3 regions of the Kitasatospora sp. NPDC056783 genome follow, and region 2 is predicted to be linked to each of the others. Evidence: riboswitches for the same ligand, from Rfam matches in the RefSeq annotation. Region 2 holds a riboswitch; each other region holds the start of a gene.
What was found. A riboswitch is a leader RNA that binds a small molecule or an ion and turns the genes downstream of it on or off. The one in region 2 is predicted to bind thiamine pyrophosphate.

Region 1 (6,045 bases), on a different contig from region 2:
GGGCCCTTGGAGACGGTGACGGTCACGCTGTCGCTCTTGCGGGTGCGCGCGCCCACCCCCGGGTCGGTGGAGATCACCTGCCCGGCCGGGACGGACTCGCTGAACGCCTCGACGAACCTCCCGTGCAGGCCCTCCTTGTCCAGCACCCGCTGCGCCTGCGCCCGGTCGTCGCCGAGCACGCTCGGCACCGAGCCGTACAGCCCCTCGGAGATCCCGTAGGTGACGCCGCCGATCGCCAGCACCAGGGCGGTCGCCGCGGCCGCCCAGATCAGCGGCTTGCGGGGGACGCGGCGCAGCACGCTCGGCCGGCGGCGGCGCACCGGGGCCGGCTCGTCGTACGGGCGCGGCTCGGTGAGCAGCTGGTCCATCAGCTCGGCGGGCATGTCCAGCACGCTGGTGCGCTCCGTCGGCGGGGCGTCGGCGGGCCGCGGCAGCTGCTGGATCACCGAGGTCGGCTCGCTGGTCGGGTAGCGCGGGCTGGGCCGGGTGGAGGCGGGCGGCTCGGCGTCCAGCTCGGCCGGGGTGAGGGCGCGGCGGACCCGCTGGAGGGCGGCGAGCAGCTCGACCGCGTCGTACGGGCGGGCGTCGGCGGACCGGGCGCAGGCGCCGGCCACGATCGCGTCCAGGGCCGGGCCGACGGCGGGGGCGATCAGCGAGGGCGCCGGGACGTCCTCGTGCAGGTGCTTGTACATGACCTGGACGGGGTTGTCTCCGGTGTGCGGGCGGTGGCCGGTGAGCATCTCGTACAGCAGGATGCCGGACGCGTAGACGTCCACCCGCTGGTCGGTGGGGGCGTCCGGGAGGATCTGCTCGGGGGCCAGGTAGGAGACGGTGCCCATGACCGTGCCGCCGGTGGCGGTGGTGGTCGAGGTGGGGGCTCCGTCGGCGGTGCCGAGCACCCGGACCAGGCCGAAGTCGGCGACCTTGACCAGGCCGCTCTCGGTGATCAGCACGTTCTCCGGCTTGACGTCGCGGTGCACCAGCCCGGCCCGGTGGGCGGCGCCGAGCGCGGCGAGCACCGGCTCCAGGACGTCCAGCGCGGCCCGGACGGACAGCGCGCCGCGGTCGCGCAGCAGGTCGCGCAGGGTGCGGCCGGGCACGTACTCCATGGCGAGGAAGACGTGGCCCCCGTCCGCGCCCTGGTCGAAGACGTTGACCACGTTGGGGTGGGTGAGCTTGGCGACGGCCTTGGCCTCGCGGATGAAACGGGAGGTGAAGCCCTCGTCGCCGGCCAGCGAGGGGTGCATCACCTTGAGCGCGACCACCCGGTCCAGGCGGGTGTCGGTGCCCTTGTAGACGGTGGACATCCCGCCGGTGGCGATGCGCTGCTCGACCCGGTACCGGTTGTCGAGCAGGGCGCCGATCAGGGGGTCGTGCAATGCCATGTCCACCCGGTGAGTCTAGGACAGGGCCCGGTGGTGACGTGGCGGGCCGGGCCCGGAGGGCACCGCCCCCGGGCCCGGCCGCGCCCGGCCCGTGACACGCCGGGGTCCAGGTCGGGGCCTCAGAACGCCGGGTGCTCCCGGGTGTCCAGGTCGGCGCGGCCGGCCATCGCGGAGGACGCCTCGGCGTGGAAGCGGCGCGGGATGCGGCCGGCCCGGTGGGCGAGCCGGCCCGCCTCGGCGGCGTGCCGCATCGCCTCGGCCATCAGCACCGGGTCCTGAGCGCGGGTCACCGCGGAGGCCAGCATCACCGCGGAGCAGCCCAGCTCCATCGCCAGCGCGACGTCGGAGGCGGTGCCGGCACCCGCGTCCAGCACCACCGGGACGCCCGCGCCCTCCACGATCAGCTGGAAGTTGTGCGGGTTGCGGATGCCCAGGCCCGAACCGATCGGCGAGCCCAGCGGCATGATGGCCGCACAGCCGACGTCCTCCAGCTTGCGCGCCAGCACCGGGTCGTCGTTGGTGTACGGCAGCACGGTGAAGCCGTCGTCGACCAGGGTCTCGGCGGCGTCCAGCAGCTCGATCGGGTCCGGCAGCAGGGTGCGCTCGTCGGCGATCACCTCCAGCTTCACCCAGTCGGTGCCGAGCGCCTCGCGGGCCAGCCGGGCGGTCAGCACGGCCTCGCCGGCGGTGAAGCAGCCGGCCGTGTTGGGCAGCACGCGGATGCCGTTGCGGGTCAGCACGTCCAGCACGGAGCCCTGGGTGGAGGCGTCGACCCGGCGCATCGCGACGGTGGTCAGCTCGGTGCCGGAGGCGAGCAGCGCGCGCTCCAGGACCTCCAGGCTGGGGGCGCCGCCGGTGCCCATGATCAGCCGGGAGGAGAAGGTCGTCCCGGCGATGGTGAGGAGGTCGTCGGCCATGGTTCAGCCTCCCTGGACGGCGGTGAGGATCTCGATCCGGTCGTCGGCGTCCAGCACCGTCGCGGACCACGAACCGCGGGGCACCACGGCCTCGTTGAGGGCTGCGGCGACGCCGGTGGGGGCGGCGCTGACGGTGGCCACCAGCTCGGCGAGGGTGGTCGCGGCGGGCACCCGGCGGGGCTCGCCGTTGACGGTCAGGGCGATCTCGGCCGAGGCGTTCTCGGTCCGGGTGGTCTCGGTCATGCGGCGGCCTTCGTCGTGGAGCGGTCGGGGGAGAAGCGCAGTGGCGTGAACGGCCTCGCGAGCTCGGGGACCTCGCCGGTGGCCAGGTACTCGGAGACCAGGTCCGCGGTCACCGGGGTGAGCAGCACGCCGTTGCGGTAGTGGCCGGTGGCGGCGACCAGCCCGGGCAGCGAGGTCGGGCCCAGCAGCGGGGCGTTGTCCGGGGAGCCGGGGCGCAGTCCGGCCGAGGTCTCCAGCAGCGGAATCTCGGTGATCCCCGGGACCAACTCGTGGGCGTCACGCAGGAGTTCGTACACCCCGCCGGCGGTGACGGTGGTGTCGTAGCCCTGCTCCTCAGTGGTCGCGCCGACCACCAGCTCGCCGTTCTCGCGCGGCACCAGGTAGAGGTGCTGGCCGCGGACCACGGCACGGACGTTGCGGGAGAGGAACGGCCGGTAGGCCTTGGGGACGCGCAGCCGCAGCACCTGCCCCTTCACCGGGCGGATCGCGGGCAGCACCCCCTCGGGCAGGCCGGGCAGCCGGTGGCTGTACGGGCCGGCCGCGAGCACGACCCGGTCGGCGGTGACGGTCTCCGAGGTGCTCAGCCGGGCGCCGGCCGCCCGGCCGTCCTCGACCAGCAGTTCGACGGCCTCGGCACGGTGGACGGCGACGTGCGCGCGCTCGCAGGCGGCGAGCAGGGCCGTGAGCAGCCGGCGGCCGTCCACCTGGTGGTCGTTCGAGACGTGCAGGCCGCCGCGCACGCCGGGGGCGAGCATCGGCTCCAGCTTGCGGGACTCCCGGCCGGTCAGCCAGGTCGAGTCCAGGCCGAGCCGCTGGTGGAAGGCGTGCAGTTCGCGCAGTTCCTCGCGGTCGTCGGAGTCCAGCGCGACGGCGAGGGTGCCGCACCGGCGGTAGCCGGTGTCCGCGCCGCCGCTCGCCTCGGTGAGTTCGGCGGCGAAGGCCGCGTACCGCTCGTTCGAGGCCATCCCGAGGCGCAGCAGCGGCTCCTCGCCGTACTGCAGCTCGGTGACCGGGGCGAGCATTCCGGCCGCGACCCGGGCGGCGCCGCCGCCGGGGGTGGGGTCGACCACGGCCACGTGCCGCAGTCCGAGCTGGGCGGCGCGCCAGGCGACGGCGAGGCCGATGATGCCCCCGCCGATCACCAGCACGTCGGCATGGGTGCCTGAGGCCATGCGTGACAAGGCTGCTCTTCTCCCTTCGCCGGTATGACCCGGATCAGGTTCGGACGGTCGCGGGCCGTGCCAGCCCGCCTCTCAGCCCGGTACGCCGGGCTCCCGTGTGGTCATCCCACCTTAACGCCGGGGGGCGGCGCGGCCGAAGGCCCGTACGAAGGGTGGACGGGGGCGGCGGCCCGCGCCCCGCTGCCCGCGTCCCGCCCCGGGCGGCGAACCGGTCCGATCGACGGGTCCTCCGCCCGCCCTCGGCCGCGGGCCCGCCCCCTCACCACCCGGCCCGGACGTAGGCCCGAAGTAGGGGTGGGCAGGGGGCGCCGGGCCCTGGGGCGGCCGGGGGCCGCTGAGTACAGTGACGGGCGTGGCAGAGCTGAGCGGGACGGATCGGGTGGTCGTTGTCGGAGCCGGGCTGGCCGGGGCGCAGTGCGCCCTCAAGCTGCGGCAGGGCGGCTGGGAGGGGCGGATCACGCTGGTCGGGGAGGAACCGCGCGCGCCGTACGACCGGCCGCCGCTCTCCAAGGACGTCCTGCTCGGCAAGGTGGACTCCACCACCCTGGGCATCGACTACCGGGAGCTCGGCATCGAGCTGCTCACCGGCCGCCGCGCCACCGGCCTCACCCCCGGCGTGCTGCACACCGACGGCGGCGACCTCCCGTACGGCTCGCTGGTGATCGCCACCGGCGCCGTCCCGCGCGCCCTGCCCGGCGCCGAGCGCGCGCACCTGCTGCACACCCTGGACGACGCCCTGGCACTGCGCGAGCTGCTGCGCCCCGGGCTGCGGCTGGTGCTGGTCGGCGCGGGCTGGATCGGCGCCGAGGTGGCCACCGCGGCCCGCGGGGCGGGCTGCGAGGTGACGGTGGTCGAGGCCGGCCCGGCGCCGCTGCCCGGCGCGCTGCCGACCGGGCTCGGTTCGGCGATGGCCGCCTGGTACGCCGAGGCCGGGATCGACCTGCGCTGCGGCGTCGGCGTGGCCGCCGTCGAGCCCGGCGCGGTGCTGCTGGCGGACGGCTCGCACCTGCCCGCCGACGAGGTGGTGGTCGGCATCGGCGCCCGGCCCGCGACGGGCTGGCTGGCCGGCACCGGGGTCGAGCTGGACGCGACCGGCGCGGTGCTCGTGGACGGGCGGCTGCGCACCTCAGTGCCCGGCGTCTTCGCGGCCGGCGACTGCGTCAGCTACCCCTCGGCCAGGGCCGGCGCCCGACTGGCCGTCCAGCACTGGGACCACGCCCTGAAGTCCGGGGAGGCGGTGGCCGCCGCCGTCCTGGGCGCGGACGCGCCGGCCTACGACCCGGTGCCGTACTTCTGGTCGGAGCAGTTCGGTCGGATGGTCCAGTACGCCGGCCGGCACACCGAGGGCGACGAACTGCTGTGGCGCGGCGGCCCCGAGGACGCCGCCTGGTCGGTGCTCTGGCTGCGCGACGGGGTGCCGAGCGCGCTGCTGACCGTGGACCGCCCGCGTGACCTCGCCCAGGGGCGCAAGCTGATCGAGGCCGGCACCGCGCTGGACCGGGCCCGCGCGGCCGACCCCGCGGTACCGCTGAAGGCGGCCGTCGCGGGGTAGTGCCTGGTGCGCGGTGGGTCGTGGAGGTGGCAGTCTGGTGGCGTGAGTGAGATCGAAAGCAAGATTGAAGCCCTGGTCACCGACTGGATGTACCTGCCCGACATCTCGGAGCAGTGGGGGGTCCGGGTCACCGAGGTACGTGACCTGGTCAAGAACGGCGGCCTGATCGCCGTCCGGCGCGGCCCGAACAAGTCGCTCCAGGTCCCGGCCGCGTTCATCGACGGCCCGGGCCTGGTCAAGCACCTGTCCGGCACCCTGACCGTGCTGCGGGACTGCGGCTACAACGACGTGGAGATCCTGGAGTGGCTCTTCACCGAGGACCCGTCGCTGCCCGGCAGCCCGATCCAGGCGCTGCGGGAGAACCGCGGCACCGAGGTCAAGCGCCGCGCCCAGGCGATGCTGATCTGATGGCGGCGGACACGCCGCGCGCCGGGCTCGCCGACGCCCGGCTCTACCTGTGCACCGACGCCCGTCGCGAGCGGGGCGACCTCGCCGAGTTCCTGGACGCGGCGCTGGCCGGCGGGGTGGACATCGTCCAGCTGCGCGACAAGGGCCTGGAGGCCAGGCAGGAGCTGGAGGCCCTGGAGGTCTTCGCCGACGCCTGCCGCCGGCACGGCAAGCTGCTGGCCGTCAACGACCGCGCCGACGTCGCCCACGCGGCCCGGCCGGACGTGCTGCACCTCGGCCAGGACGACCTGCCGGTGCCGGCCGCCCGGGCGATCCTCGGCGAGGACGTGCTGATCGGCCGGTCCTGCCACGCCGAGTCC
Region 2 (6,045 bases):
TTTCGGCGGTTCCCCCGACCGGACCCGCCCACGGGTGACACCGTCCGAAATCCGCCAGTGCCGGGGGCCGCCCCCGCCTAGCCTCGCCGTCATGCCACCACACAGCCGCGACATCGTCCGGAACGCCTGGAAGGCGTTCGCCAGCCACGACGCGGACCGGATCTCCGCCGTCTTCACCGAGGACGCCGAATGGCTGGCGCCGGCCGGAAACGCGACGGCCGTCGCGCTGGACTGCCCCAGCCACATGATCGGCAGGGAGGCGATCACCCGGTTCCTCGCCGAGGACTTCGGCCGGTTGTTCGCCCGGGACGTCGACGTCGCCTTCCACGGGTTCCACGCCGACGGCGACCGCGTCGTCGTCGAGGAGACCATGACCGCGACGCTCGCCGACGGCAACCACTACGCCAACGACTACTGCCTCGTCTTCGAACTCCGCGACGGGCTGATCCACCGCGTCCGCGAGTACATGGACACCGCGCGCGGCCACCGCATGGTCTTCGGCGGCGCCGAGGAGTAGCCGGGGACGACGGAGCGCCGCCCCGAGACGATCGGGGCGGCACTCCCATGACGGTGCGTCAGCCGGTCGGGGACTCGACGTCGAACTCCCCGTCCACGACGGTGGATCCCCCCCCCCCGGGATTCAGCCTACGGGTGGCGCCCCGACAGGCCGGGCGGGGTCACTTCTTCGGCGTCAGGCAGAGCACGAACTTCTCGTTGTCCATCTGCTGGGCGAGCGCGTCGAAGGTGCCGCCACAGGTGTTCACGTCGAAGGTGTCCTGGACGACCTTCGACACCGTGTGGGTGGCCTTGCCACTGTCGCAGCCGACCGTGTCGACCGACGGGTGGTCGTCGCTTCCGGTGACCTTCACGCAGTCGCCGACCTTGGCGCGCACCGGTCCGTCGACCGCGTCGATGACGGCGACCTTGATGATCGCCACGACGACGATCAGCACGAGCGTGCCGAGCACCGAGAGCATCTTCTTGCGCTTGCTCTTCTTGGGCGCCGGCGCCGGCGCCTGCGCGGCCTCGGCGTACGGGAACGGAGTCGCGGCAACCGCCTCGGGGGACGACGGGGCCTGCGGGCTCTGCGGGGTGGTCATTGAATCCTCGGGTACTCGTGACACAGCGGGTAGTGCGCCGCACCCTATCGGCGCCCTTCCTGCGCATTTCCGACAACCACGGCGATATCGACCCGGGCGTGATTCAAGCGAAATGCAAAAATTGGACAATGAGTTGACGCAGCGACACCCCGACACCCGATTCTCCGGCGATTCGTCACCGGTTTCGGCCCCCCGCACCGCGGCCGAAGACGAAACGCCGCCCCGGGGTGACCGGGGCGGCGCCACGAGGGCGGCGGGTCAGTCGGCCAGGGGGAGGTAGACGCGGTTCCCCTGGGCGGCGAACTCGGCGGACTTCTCGGCCATGCCGGCCAGGGCCTCCGCGTCGAAGTCGGTGTCCACGGCGGTGGAGCCGTCGCCGTGCTCGTCCCGGATCTTCTGGGAGATCTTCATCGAGCAGAACTTCGGGCCGCACATCGAACAGAAGTGGGCGGTCTTGGCGGGCTCGGCGGGAAGGGTCTCGTCGTGGAAGTCGCGGGCGGTCTCCGGGTCGAGGGCCAGGTTGAACTGGTCCTCCCAGCGGAACTCGAAGCGGGCGTCGGAGAGGGCGTCGTCCCAGGCCTGGGCGCCGGGGTGGCCCTTGGCCAGGTCGGCGGCGTGGGCGGCGATCTTGTAGGTGATCACGCCGGTCTTGACGTCGTCCCGGTTGGGCAGGCCCAGGTGCTCCTTGGGGGTGACGTAGCAGAGCATCGCGGTGCCCCACCAGGCGATCATCGCGGCGCCGATGCCCGAGGTGATGTGGTCGTAGCCGGGGGCGACGTCCGTGGTCAGCGGGCCCAGGGTGTAGAACGGCGCCTCGTCGCAGATCTCCTTCTGGAGATCCATGTTCTCCTTGATCTTGTGCATCGGGACGTGTCCCGGGCCCTCGATCATCACCTGGACATCCCGCTCGCGGGCGATCCGGCCGAGCTCGCCGAGGGTCTTCAGCTCGGCGAACTGCGCCTCGTCGTTGGCGTCCGCGATCGAGCCCGGGCGCAGCCCATCACCGAGCGAGAAGGTGACGTCGTAGGAGGCGAGGATGTCGCAGAGCTCCTCGAAGTTGGTGTAGAGGAAGTTCTCCTGGTGGTGCGCCAGGCACCAGGCCGCCATGATCGAGCCGCCGCGCGAGACGATGCCGGTCTTGCGGCGCGCGGTGAGCGGGACGTAGCGCAGCAGCACGCCGGCGTGGACGGTCATGTAGTCGACGCCCTGCTCGCACTGCTCGACGATGGTGTCCCGGTAGACCTCCCAGCTCAGGTCCTCGGCCCGGCCGTCCACCTTCTCCAGGGCCTGGTAGAGCGGCACGGTGCCGATCGGCACCGGCGAGTTGCGCAGGATCCACTCGCGGGTGGTGTGGATGTTGCGGCCGGTGGAGAGGTCCATGACGGTGTCGGCGCCCCAACGGGTGGCCCAGGTCATCTTCTCCACCTCCTCCTCGATCGAGGAGGTGACCGCCGAGTTGCCGATGTTGGCGTTGATCTTGACCAGGAAGTTGGTGCCGATGATCGCCGGCTCCACCTCCGGGTGGTTCACGTTGACCGGGATCACGGCCCGGCCGCGGGCCACCTCGGCGCGCACGAACTCCGGCGCGAGGCCCTCGCGCAACGCCACGAACTCCATCTCCGGCGTCAACACGCCCCGCTTGGCGTAAGCGAGTTGGGTGACGGCGGCACCACCGCGGCCGCGCAGCGGGCGGCGCGGGCGACCGGGGAAGACGGCGTCCAGGTTGCGCAGGCTGCCGCCGCGCGGCGAGGTGTGCTTGATCCCGTCGTCCTCGGGGCGCGGCTCGCGGCCGTCGTACTCCTCGACGTCGCCGCGCTGGCGGATCCAGGCGTCCCGCAGCGCGGGCAGGCCGCGCCGCACGTCGGGTTCGTAGGACGGGTCGGTGTACGGGCCGGAGGTGTCGTACAGCGGGACGGTGCGGCCGTTGGTGAGCAGCACCTCGCGGTACGGGACCCGCAGGTCCGGGCGCGACCCCTCGCGGTGGGCCTTGCGCCAGGCCGGGGTCGGGTAGCCGGTGCGCTCGCTGCTGGGGGCGCCCTGGGCAGACTGCGGCTGTGCTTCGAACGTGGTCATCGGACCTCTACTCCCTACGCCGGCATTACCCGGTCAGGTTCCTGCGGTCGACGCAGCCTTCGGTCCGTCCGTCGACGTCCCGGTCAGCGTCCTCTCAGCCCGGTGCTCCGAGCTCCCGCGTCGCAGGCGGTGTTGCCTGCACACGACGCCCAACACGGTAGCGAGCGGATCGCCGCAGGTCCAGGGGGCGTCACGGGCGCGGGCCGGGGAAACCCGTGCGGGAAGTGTCCGGCCGCACCCGCATAATGCTCACCGATGCTCCGCAGACACTCCATCAGGGCGCGCACGATCCATCCGGGTCTGGGCCGCCCGGAGAGTCCGCGTTCTTTGACGACTCTTGGGGGGAAACGCACCGTGCGCATCCGTCATGCGGCAGGCCTGAGCGCTGCCGTGATCTCCGCGGTGGTGGGCCTGCCACTGCCCGCGGTGGCGGCCGAACCGGCCGCCGTCGTCCTGTACGTCGGGGGCGGTATCTGCAAGAACGACGGCCCGGGCACCCAGGCCCTGCCGGTCTGCACCGTCCAGGCCGCCGCAGACCGGGCGCTGCCGGGCCAGACGGTGGAGGTCTCGGCGGGGACGTACCCGGAGGCCGTGACCGTCCGGCACTCCGGTGAGCCCGGCAAACCGATCACCTTCCGGAGCACCGGCCACGTCGGCATGAGGTCGACCGTTCCGGGCCGAACGAACACCTTCCCGGTCATCGCCGGGCCGCAGAAGGAGCCGGTGCGGATATCCGGCCAGCACGACATCGTGTTCTCCGGCTTCGAGGTCACCCACTTCGAACTCGACGGCGTCAGCCGGGTCGAGCTCTCCGGCAACTGGATCGAGCAGCGGGACGACAAGATCGCCCGGCCGGCGGTCGCCGTCACCGGCGCCAGTGACCACGTCCGGATCGAGCGCTCGGTCGTCCGCGGCACCACCGGTGGTGTGCAGGTCGGCGCGGGAATCGCCGGGACGGTGATCGCGGGCAACGACTTCGTCTCCAGTTTCAAGGCACCGGCCATCGCGGTGACCGACGCGCCGGGCACGGTCATCACCCACAACACCACGAACGTGGCGCCCGGGGTGGCCATCGACCTGGCCGGCTCCTCCGACCACGCGACGATCACCAGCAACGTCGTCGCCACGAGCGCCGTCCAGGTGTCCGCCGGCTCGACCGACGGCACCGTCCTCGACTACAACACCGTCTGGTCCTTCCTCCCCGAGCGCTACCCCAGCTACAGGTGGGCCGACGCCGCCTACAAGACGGCCACGGAACTGCAGGCCGCGACCGGCCAGGGCCAGCACGACGCGAACGGCTCCGTTCCGTTCGACCTCGGCTTCTCGCCCCTGTCGGTGCCCCAGTCCTCCGTGTTCAGCTGGCAGGGCCGCAACGCGATCGACTCGGCCGGCCCCGAGGTGCCCGGTGTTCCGGACGTGGATCTGCTCGGCCACGGCCCATTCGACCACCCGGACGTCCCCAACACCGGACCGAACGGCGGTTTTCGCGACCGCGGCGCGTACGAGGCCATCGGCGCCCTGAGCGCCAGCCTCACGGTGACCCCGGAGAACGACTTCGACCCGCTCGCCGTCATGGCCCACGCCAACCCGATCAGCCCCTCGCGGATCACCGGTTACTCCTACGACTTCGGCGACGGCACGACCACGCCGCCGTCGAACCGGACCTCCGAGCGCCACGTCTACGCCAAGCCCGGCACCTACACGGTGCGAATGACCTTCTCCGACGAGTTCGGCACCACCCGGGACAACTCGACGAACGTCACCGTCGACTACGCCCCGTCCGGCTACACCGCGATCGCGCCGACCCGCATCCTGGACACCCGCCAGCCCGGCCGCTACCGGCTCGGCCCCGACGAGACGATCGACCTGGACGTCCGCAACCGGGTCTCCGGCTCGGCCGGGAACCTGGTGCCCCTCGGGGCCACGGCCGTGGTGGTCAACCTGACCGCCACCCAGGGCAGCGCGACCAGCCACCTGGACGTGTACCCGTCCGCCGCCGCCCGGCCGAGCACCTCGAACGTGAACTTCGGCCCCGGCCAGGACGTCGCCAACCTGGTGACGGTGCCGGTCGGCCCGAACGGCACCGTGGTGATCCGCAACAACTCCGGCTACGTGCACGTCATCGCCGACGTGCTCGGCTACTTCACGGCCGGCAGCACCGACCGGTTCGCCGCCGTCGCCCCGGCCCGGCTGCTCGACACCCGGTCCGACAACACCCCGCTGACCTCGGGCAACGCCCGTCGGCTGAAGATCGCCGGCACCGGCGGCGTCCCGGCGAACGCGACCTCGGCGGTGCTCAACGTGACGGCCACCGATTCCGCCTCGGCGGGCTTCGTCGCGGTCTACCCGGGCGGGACCCAGCGCCCCGCCGCCGGGTCCAACCTGAACACCGTGCCGGGCCGGAACATCGCCAACCAGGTGGTGGTCCCGCTGGGCGCGGACGGCAGCGTCGAGGTCTTCACCAACGCCTCCCGTTCGCACCTGGTGGTCGACGTCTCCGGCTACTACGGCCCGGACGGCAAGGGCCTGTTCACCCCGGTCACCCCGACCCGCCTGCTGGACTCGCGCAACGGCTCCCCGTTCGCGCCCTTCTCCAGCCGTACGGTCGAGGGCGTGCGGTACGGCTCGACCGCCGCGGTGGTCAACCTGACCGCGACCGGGACCGTCGAGGCCACCCACCTGACCGCCTGGGCCACCGGGACGGCCAAGCCCGGCACCAGCAACCTGAACGCCAGCCCGGGGCTGGACGTCCCCAACCACACCACCATCCCGGTGGACGGCCAGGGCCGGTTCGACATCGCGAACAACGCCGGCACCACCCACGTCATCGCGGACCTCTTCGGCTACTACCGCAACCAGTAGGCGGACGACG
Region 3 (6,045 bases), on a different contig from region 2:
CGGCCACCCCGGCGGCCAGCTTCAGCGGCACCGTGGCGGCCGGCACCAGCTCGCGCAGCGCCACCCAGTCGGCCTCGCCCGACAGGCCCTCGAACGGGCGGTGCACCAGCTCCTGCACCGCGTGCGAGGCCTCCCGGCCGTGACACGCCTTGTACCGGCGGCCCGAGCCGCACGGGCAGTCCTCGCGGGCCCCGACCACGGGGATCTCGCCCGTGACGGCGGTGGTGGACTGGCGCTGCGGCGCCTTCTTGGCGGCCTTCTTGCCCATGCTGCGGCTCTCCCGGGAACGGTGGTCCTGTGTTCCGGGAAGCCTAACGACACATTCCCCGCACCCGGCTCACGCGCTACGGGCATCGCCCCCGGTGCGCCGGGCGTGCCGGGCCCGGGCGGGCAGGGCCGCCCAGACCGTGACCTCGCCGGGGGCGTCGCGCACGCCCCAGTCGCTGGCCAGCCGGCCGACGATGCTCAGGCCGCGGCCGCCGCGCGAGGTCAGCGAGGGACTCGCGGGCAGCGGCCGGGTGGTCGCCCCGCCGTCGGTGACCTCCAGGGTGAGCACCCCGTCGGCGTGCATCTGCCAGCGGACCAGCACCCCGCCGTCGGGCACGGCGGAGCCCTCGGCGGACTCCCGGCCGCCCGGGGCGGGCTGCGGCCCGGACGGGACGCCGACCAGCACCTGCCCGAGCACCTCGGCCCGGGCACCGCGGCCCAGGGCCGCCAGCGGACCGAGCGGACGGGCGTACCGACAGGCATTGCTCAACAGCTCGGAAAGGATCAGAACGGCATCATCGATGACCGGTTCCGGTATCTGCCGGTCACCCAGATCTCGACGCAGTCGGCGCCGCGCGACCCCGACACTCGCTGGGCCGTGCGGCACTGCCATGGTCGATGAAGCCGGCACTTCACGCGCCACCATCAACGCCACCCCCGGACCTCCTTCAGCGTTTGCCGAGGGAGAGATGCCCCTTGGTAATGCGTCGGAAACGAGCACCGGGCGATCCCGCGAGTCCATTTCGAACACAGCGACCGACAGTCGACATCAGGTCATTCCGTGCTCACCCTCCGTCGCTCGGGTGAATGAATTCCGGCAATTTCGAGCAAGGAAGGTTTGATTGCCGACCAGAGTGATCGGATCGGACGGCTATCGCGTTCGGTGCGTCGGCGGATCACCGGCCGAGCTGCGCCAGCACCTCCGCGGGCCGGTTGGTGATGATCGCGGAGACCCCGAGTTCCAGGCAGAGCTCGACGTCGGCAGGCTCGTCCACCGTCCACACGTGGACCTCGTGCCCCAGCTCGCGCAGCCGGGTCACCAGCTGCGGGCGGGCCCGCACCAGCTCGATGCCCGGACCGGCGATCCGAGCCCCGCCCGGCAGCGGCGAGCCCGCGCGCAGCCGGCCCAGCAGCGGCAGCTGCCGCTCGAACAGGAACACCCGCCGGTACTCCGGCGCGGCGGCGGCCACCCGGTTCAGCGCGATCGAGGAGAAGCTCATGATCCGGGCGGACGGACGGTCGCCCTCACGGCTCGCGCCGATCTTGAACCGCTCCAGCGTCCGCAGCAGCTCGGCCTCCACCCGGCCGCGGAAGCGCACCGGGTGCTTGGTCTCGATCGCCAGGTCCACCGGGCGGCCGCAGTCCACCACCAGCTCCAGCAGGCGCTCCAGCCGCAGCACGCCGCGCACCTCCGGGTCGGTGCTGGGACGGCCGGTCTTCCAGGCGCCGAAGTCGTACGCCTCCAGCTCGGCGAGGGTCATCGCCGAGACGGTGCCCCGGCCGTTGGAGACCCGGCCGATCCGGCGGTCGTGCACGCAGACCAGCGCGCCGTCGGCGGTGACCCGGACGTCGCACTCCAGGGCGTCCGCGCCCTCGTCGAGCGCGCGCCGGTAGGCCGCGAGGGTGTGCTCGGGCAGGGCGTGGGAGGAACCGCGGTGGGCGATCACCTGGACGGGAGGCGCGGTGCGCGCCGCCGTCGAGGACAGGTCTGGGCTGGTCACGGGCCCAACGATAGGCGGCGGAAGTGACGCGCGGACGAAGACGGCCCCAACCTGTGGGGCCGTCTCGGTCGGTTCTCCGGCCGCCTCAGCGCCGGGCGCCCCGCCGGCTGAGCGGGGTGAGCGCCCAGGTCACCAGGGCCGGCACCAGGAAGGCGAACAGCGAGGCGGAGGTCCACTCCCGCGGGGTGAAGTGCAGCGCCTCCTGGGCGGAGGTCCAGAAGTCCGTCCACCAGCCGGCCACGTTCGTCGGCGCGACGAACTGGTAGACCGCGAAGCCCAGCAGCCACGGCAGCAGCATCAGCCAGCGGGACGGCGCGTCCGCGGAGAGGTCCCAGCCGTGCCGTCCGGCGCCGAGGAAGTAGTCCACCGCGAGCACCGCCAGCAGCGGCACGAACACCGAGCCGATCAGGCCGAGGAAGCCGTAGTAGGTGTCGGTGAACTCGCCGATCCGCAGCGCCAGCACGGTGGTCAGGACGCCGATCGCGCCGGACAGCACCCGGCGGTCCACCTTCGGCAGCAGGTTCTGCACCGACATCGCGGTCGAGTACACGTTGGCGAAGGACTGGTCCGTCTCGCGCAGCACCAGCACCAGCAGGAACAGCCAGCCGGCCCAGACCCCGAGGAAGGAGTCGAAGATCCGGTTCGGGTCGCCGTCCGACTGCAGCAGCGCCATCAGGCCGAGCACGTAGCACCAGACCTGGGCGAGCGTGTAGCCGGAGAAGCTCCCCCAGAACGCCGAGCGCGGGGTGCGCGAGTGCCGGGTGTAGTCGGCGGCCAGCGGGACGAAGGAGATCGACACCGCGATCATCGCGTCGGTGGCGCCCAGGAAGCCGTGCCAGTTGCCCGCGCCCGGGTCCGGCACGCCCTGGCGGCCCAGCTGGACGGTGAAGTACACCATCGCGACCGCGACGGCCCCGGCCACGAACCGGCGCAGCACCGCGATCGAGCCCAGCGGCCAGATGGTCAGCGCGGTGGTCAGCGCGCCCGCGAGCAGGACGAACAGCCAGCGGTAGCCGCTGGTGTGCGCGACGGTCTGGGCGCCCGCCGAGATGGTCAGCAGCTCGAACACGCCCCAGCCGACGCACTGCACGATGTTCAGCACCGTCGGCAGGTACGACAGCCGGGTGCCGAACAGACCGCGCAGGTTCGCCATCGCGGGGGCGCCGGTGCGGGCGCCGATCACCGCGGCCACGCCGAGCATCGCGGTGCCGACCGCCGTACCGACCACGATCGCGGTCACCGCGGCGGCCAGCGACAGCTCGTTGCCGCGGGCGCCGAGCACGGTGGCGGCGGTGGAGAAGCCGATCAGGCTGACGCCCAGGTTCATCCAGAGCGCGAACTGGTCCCGGAAGCGCAGCGTGCGGGGCGGTTCGGTGTCCAGGACCAGGGGGGCCTCGACGTGCTCGGGGCCTTCCAGGACGGCGGTCGCGGCGGTCCCGGTGGGCGCGGTGCCCGCGGGGGGCGTGGCTCCGGAGAAATCCTTGGACGCGTTCGCGTCCGGAGAAGAGGATGGCGAAGCAGGCGGCATGGCCGATACTCCCTACGCCGGCATTACCCGGACAGGTTCCGGCGGTCAGCGCCCCCTCGACCGCCCGTCACTCCGGTGGCGTACGGTCGACATGCGCACTCTCAGCCTGGTGGGTCCAAGCTCCCGCGTGTCAGTTGTGAGCGACAGGCTAACCGGGACGGGGGCGAACCCCCAAGGCCGAGGGGTGCGCGGTCCGCATCGCGGGACACCCGGCGGGGGAGGGGAGCCTCGGCCGGCGGTACCGAGGTCGGGGCCGGCTAAGGATTCTTATGAGTTCTTCAGAGGGGTCCTTACGGCAATCGAATCGACAGTGCGAAAAACTATGGTCCTTGGTTCTGCCAGCTATGGAGGTCGTCCGTGAGCACCGAGCGCGAGGTTGGGCCCACCGGGCCGCAGGGGGAGCAGCCCGCCGGCCCGGGAGCGGCTGAGGCCGTTTCCGACGGCCCCGCTCAGGGCGGGCACCAGCCGACCATGGCGTTCCGCCGGGTGTCCGAGCCGGAGGCCGGCGACGGCGTTCCGGCGGCGGGTGTCCCGGCCGACGGTTTTCCGGCGGAGGGTGTTCCGGCCGACGGTGTTCCGGCGGAGGGCGGGCACAATCCCACCGTCGCCTTCACCAAGGTGCCCGCACCGCAGCCGCCCGCCGCGCCCGTCGTGGCCCCCGCGCCCGCCGTCCAGGAGCCGGCCGTCGACCCGGCCACCGGCTACATCGACGCGCCGCCGCCGGTCCTGCCGCCCGCCCCGCCCGCCGCCCCGGCCCTGCCGCCGTCCGGCAACCCGTACGCCACCCCGACCCACGGCGTCCCGTCCGCCGCCGCGCACGAGGGGTACGGCGCGCACGAGGGGTACGGCGCCGCTCCGGCCGCGCCCGGCGCCCCCGCCGCGCACGGCCACCACCCGTTCGGGGCCGGTCAGCCGCTCGGCGGCTGGGGCCCCGCCCACGACTCCGCCGGTGGCACGGGTTACCCCGGCGGCCCGGTCGGTTACCCGGCGGAGTACGCCGGCGGCCCCGGTGGCCCGGGCAAGAAGCGCGGCGGCCTGGTCGCCCTGCTCGCGGCCGTCGCGCTGGTCGCCGGTCTGGCCGGTGGCGCGCTCGGCGTGACCGTCGCCAACCGCGCCGACAGCAGCACCTCCGCGAACGACCACCGCAGCACCACCGTCCAGGCCAGCGACACCCAGAAGAGCGAGCCCACCCCCGGCTCGATCGCCGCCATCGCGCAGAAGGCGCTGCCCAGCGTCGTCACCATCAAGGCGCAGGGCAACGGCGAGTCCGGCACCGGCACCGGCTTCGTCTTCGACACCGAGGGCCACATCCTCACCAACAACCACGTGGTCGCGCCGACCCTCAACGGCGGCAAACTGACCGTCAAGTTCGCCGACGGCAGCTCCTACAACGCCTCGGTGCTGGGCCACGCCGAGGGCTACGACGTCGCCGTCGTCAAGATCGACAACCCGCCCAAGAGCAAGCTGGCCCCGCTGCCGCTGGCCGACTCCGACAAGGTCAACGTCGGCGACGCCACCGTCGCGATCGGTGCGCCGTACGGCCTGGAGTCCACCGTCACCAGCGGCATCATCAGCGCCAAGGACCGCCCGGTGGCCTCCGGCGACGAGACCGGCGCGCAGGCCTCGTACATGAACGCCCTCCAGACCGACGCCTCGATCAACCCCGGCAACTCCGGCGGCCCGCTGCTCGACTCCGGCGGTGCGGTGGTCGGCATCAACTCGGCGATCCAGTCCAACGCCTCCGCCAACGGCCGGGCCGGCAGCATCGGCCTGGGCTTCGCCATCCCGATCAACCAGGCCAAGTGGGTCGCGGACACCCTGATCAAGACCGGCAAGCCCGTCTACGCCAAGCTCGACGTGCTCCGCAACGACGACTACAAGGGCGACGGCGCGCAGATCCAGACCAAGGACATCCAGGGCCAGCCGGCCGTCACCCCCGGCGGCGCGGCCGACAAGGCGGGCCTCAAGCCGGGCGACGTCATCACCAAGCTCGGCGGCGTCCCGATCGAGAACGGCCCCGCCCTGGTCAGCCGGATCTGGACGCACAAGCCCGGCGAGACCGTCGACGTCGAGTACACCCGCAACGGCCAGACCCTCAACACCAAGGTCACCCTGGCCGAGCGCGTCGGCGACCAGCCGTGACCCCCCGGGCCCACCGAAACGTGTGCGCCGAACCCCGCCGGACCCGTTAGGCTGACCTCCGCCTGGAGAGCTGCCCGAGCGGCCTAAGGGAACAGTCTTGAAAACTGTCGTGCGGTGACCCCGTACCGTGGGTTCGAATCCCACGCTCTCCGCCGGTAGGAGAACCACCTGCTCAGGGCGGGTGCCGACATCGTTCGGCACCCGCCCTCGGTGTTTCCTGCCGGGCGCGGGAGGCCGGGGTTGACCCTGACACGGTGGCAGGGGGTGGAGTGGTCGCACCATGTTGAACATCGGAGACTTCGCCAAGCACGGCCGGGTGTCGGTACGGATGCTGCGCCACTACGACGCGATCGGGCTGCTGCGGCCCGCCCGGGTGGACCCGGTCAG

Region 1: it holds a riboswitch for thiamine pyrophosphate, as region 2 does, so the genes downstream of both, thiO (glycine oxidase ThiO) here and thiC (phosphomethylpyrimidine synthase ThiC) in region 2, are expected to answer to the same signal.
Region 3: it holds a riboswitch for thiamine pyrophosphate, as region 2 does, so the genes downstream of both, ACFRMQ_RS10390 (purine-cytosine permease family protein) here and thiC (phosphomethylpyrimidine synthase ThiC) in region 2, are expected to answer to the same signal.

Annotation. Positions count from the first base shown of each region.
Region 1 covers NZ_JBHUAF010000259.1:5,837-11,881, forward strand. The annotation lists gene pknB (Stk1 family PASTA domain-containing Ser/Thr kinase) at 1-1,385, opposite strand, end outside; gene ACFRMQ_RS28705 (thiazole synthase) at 1,505-2,302, opposite strand; gene thiS (sulfur carrier protein ThiS) at 2,306-2,545, opposite strand; gene thiO (glycine oxidase ThiO) at 2,542-3,717, opposite strand; TPP riboswitch at 3,721-3,833, opposite strand; gene ACFRMQ_RS28720 (NAD(P)/FAD-dependent oxidoreductase) at 4,070-5,278, shown strand; gene ACFRMQ_RS28725 (Rv2175c family DNA-binding protein) at 5,321-5,686, shown strand; gene thiE (thiamine phosphate synthase) at 5,686-6,045, shown strand, end outside.
Region 2 covers NZ_JBHUAF010000004.1:53,115-59,159, reverse strand. The annotation lists gene ACFRMQ_RS01810 (nuclear transport factor 2 family protein) at 92-517, shown strand; gene ACFRMQ_RS01805 (hypothetical protein) at 678-1,100, opposite strand; gene thiC (phosphomethylpyrimidine synthase ThiC) at 1,359-3,173, opposite strand; TPP riboswitch at 3,168-3,302, opposite strand; gene ACFRMQ_RS01795 (PKD domain-containing protein) at 3,528-6,035, shown strand.
Region 3 covers NZ_JBHUAF010000047.1:16,456-22,500, forward strand. The annotation lists gene ACFRMQ_RS10375 (DUF5926 family protein) at 1-268, opposite strand, end outside; gene ACFRMQ_RS10380 (ATP-binding protein) at 338-757, opposite strand; gene ACFRMQ_RS10385 (glycerophosphodiester phosphodiesterase family protein) at 1,164-1,988, opposite strand; gene ACFRMQ_RS10390 (purine-cytosine permease family protein) at 2,074-3,516, opposite strand; TPP riboswitch at 3,509-3,653, opposite strand; gene ACFRMQ_RS10395 (S1C family serine protease) at 3,988-5,658, shown strand; tRNA gene ACFRMQ_RS10400 (tRNA-Ser) at 5,723-5,810, shown strand; gene ACFRMQ_RS10405 (MerR family transcriptional regulator) at 5,939-6,045, shown strand, end outside.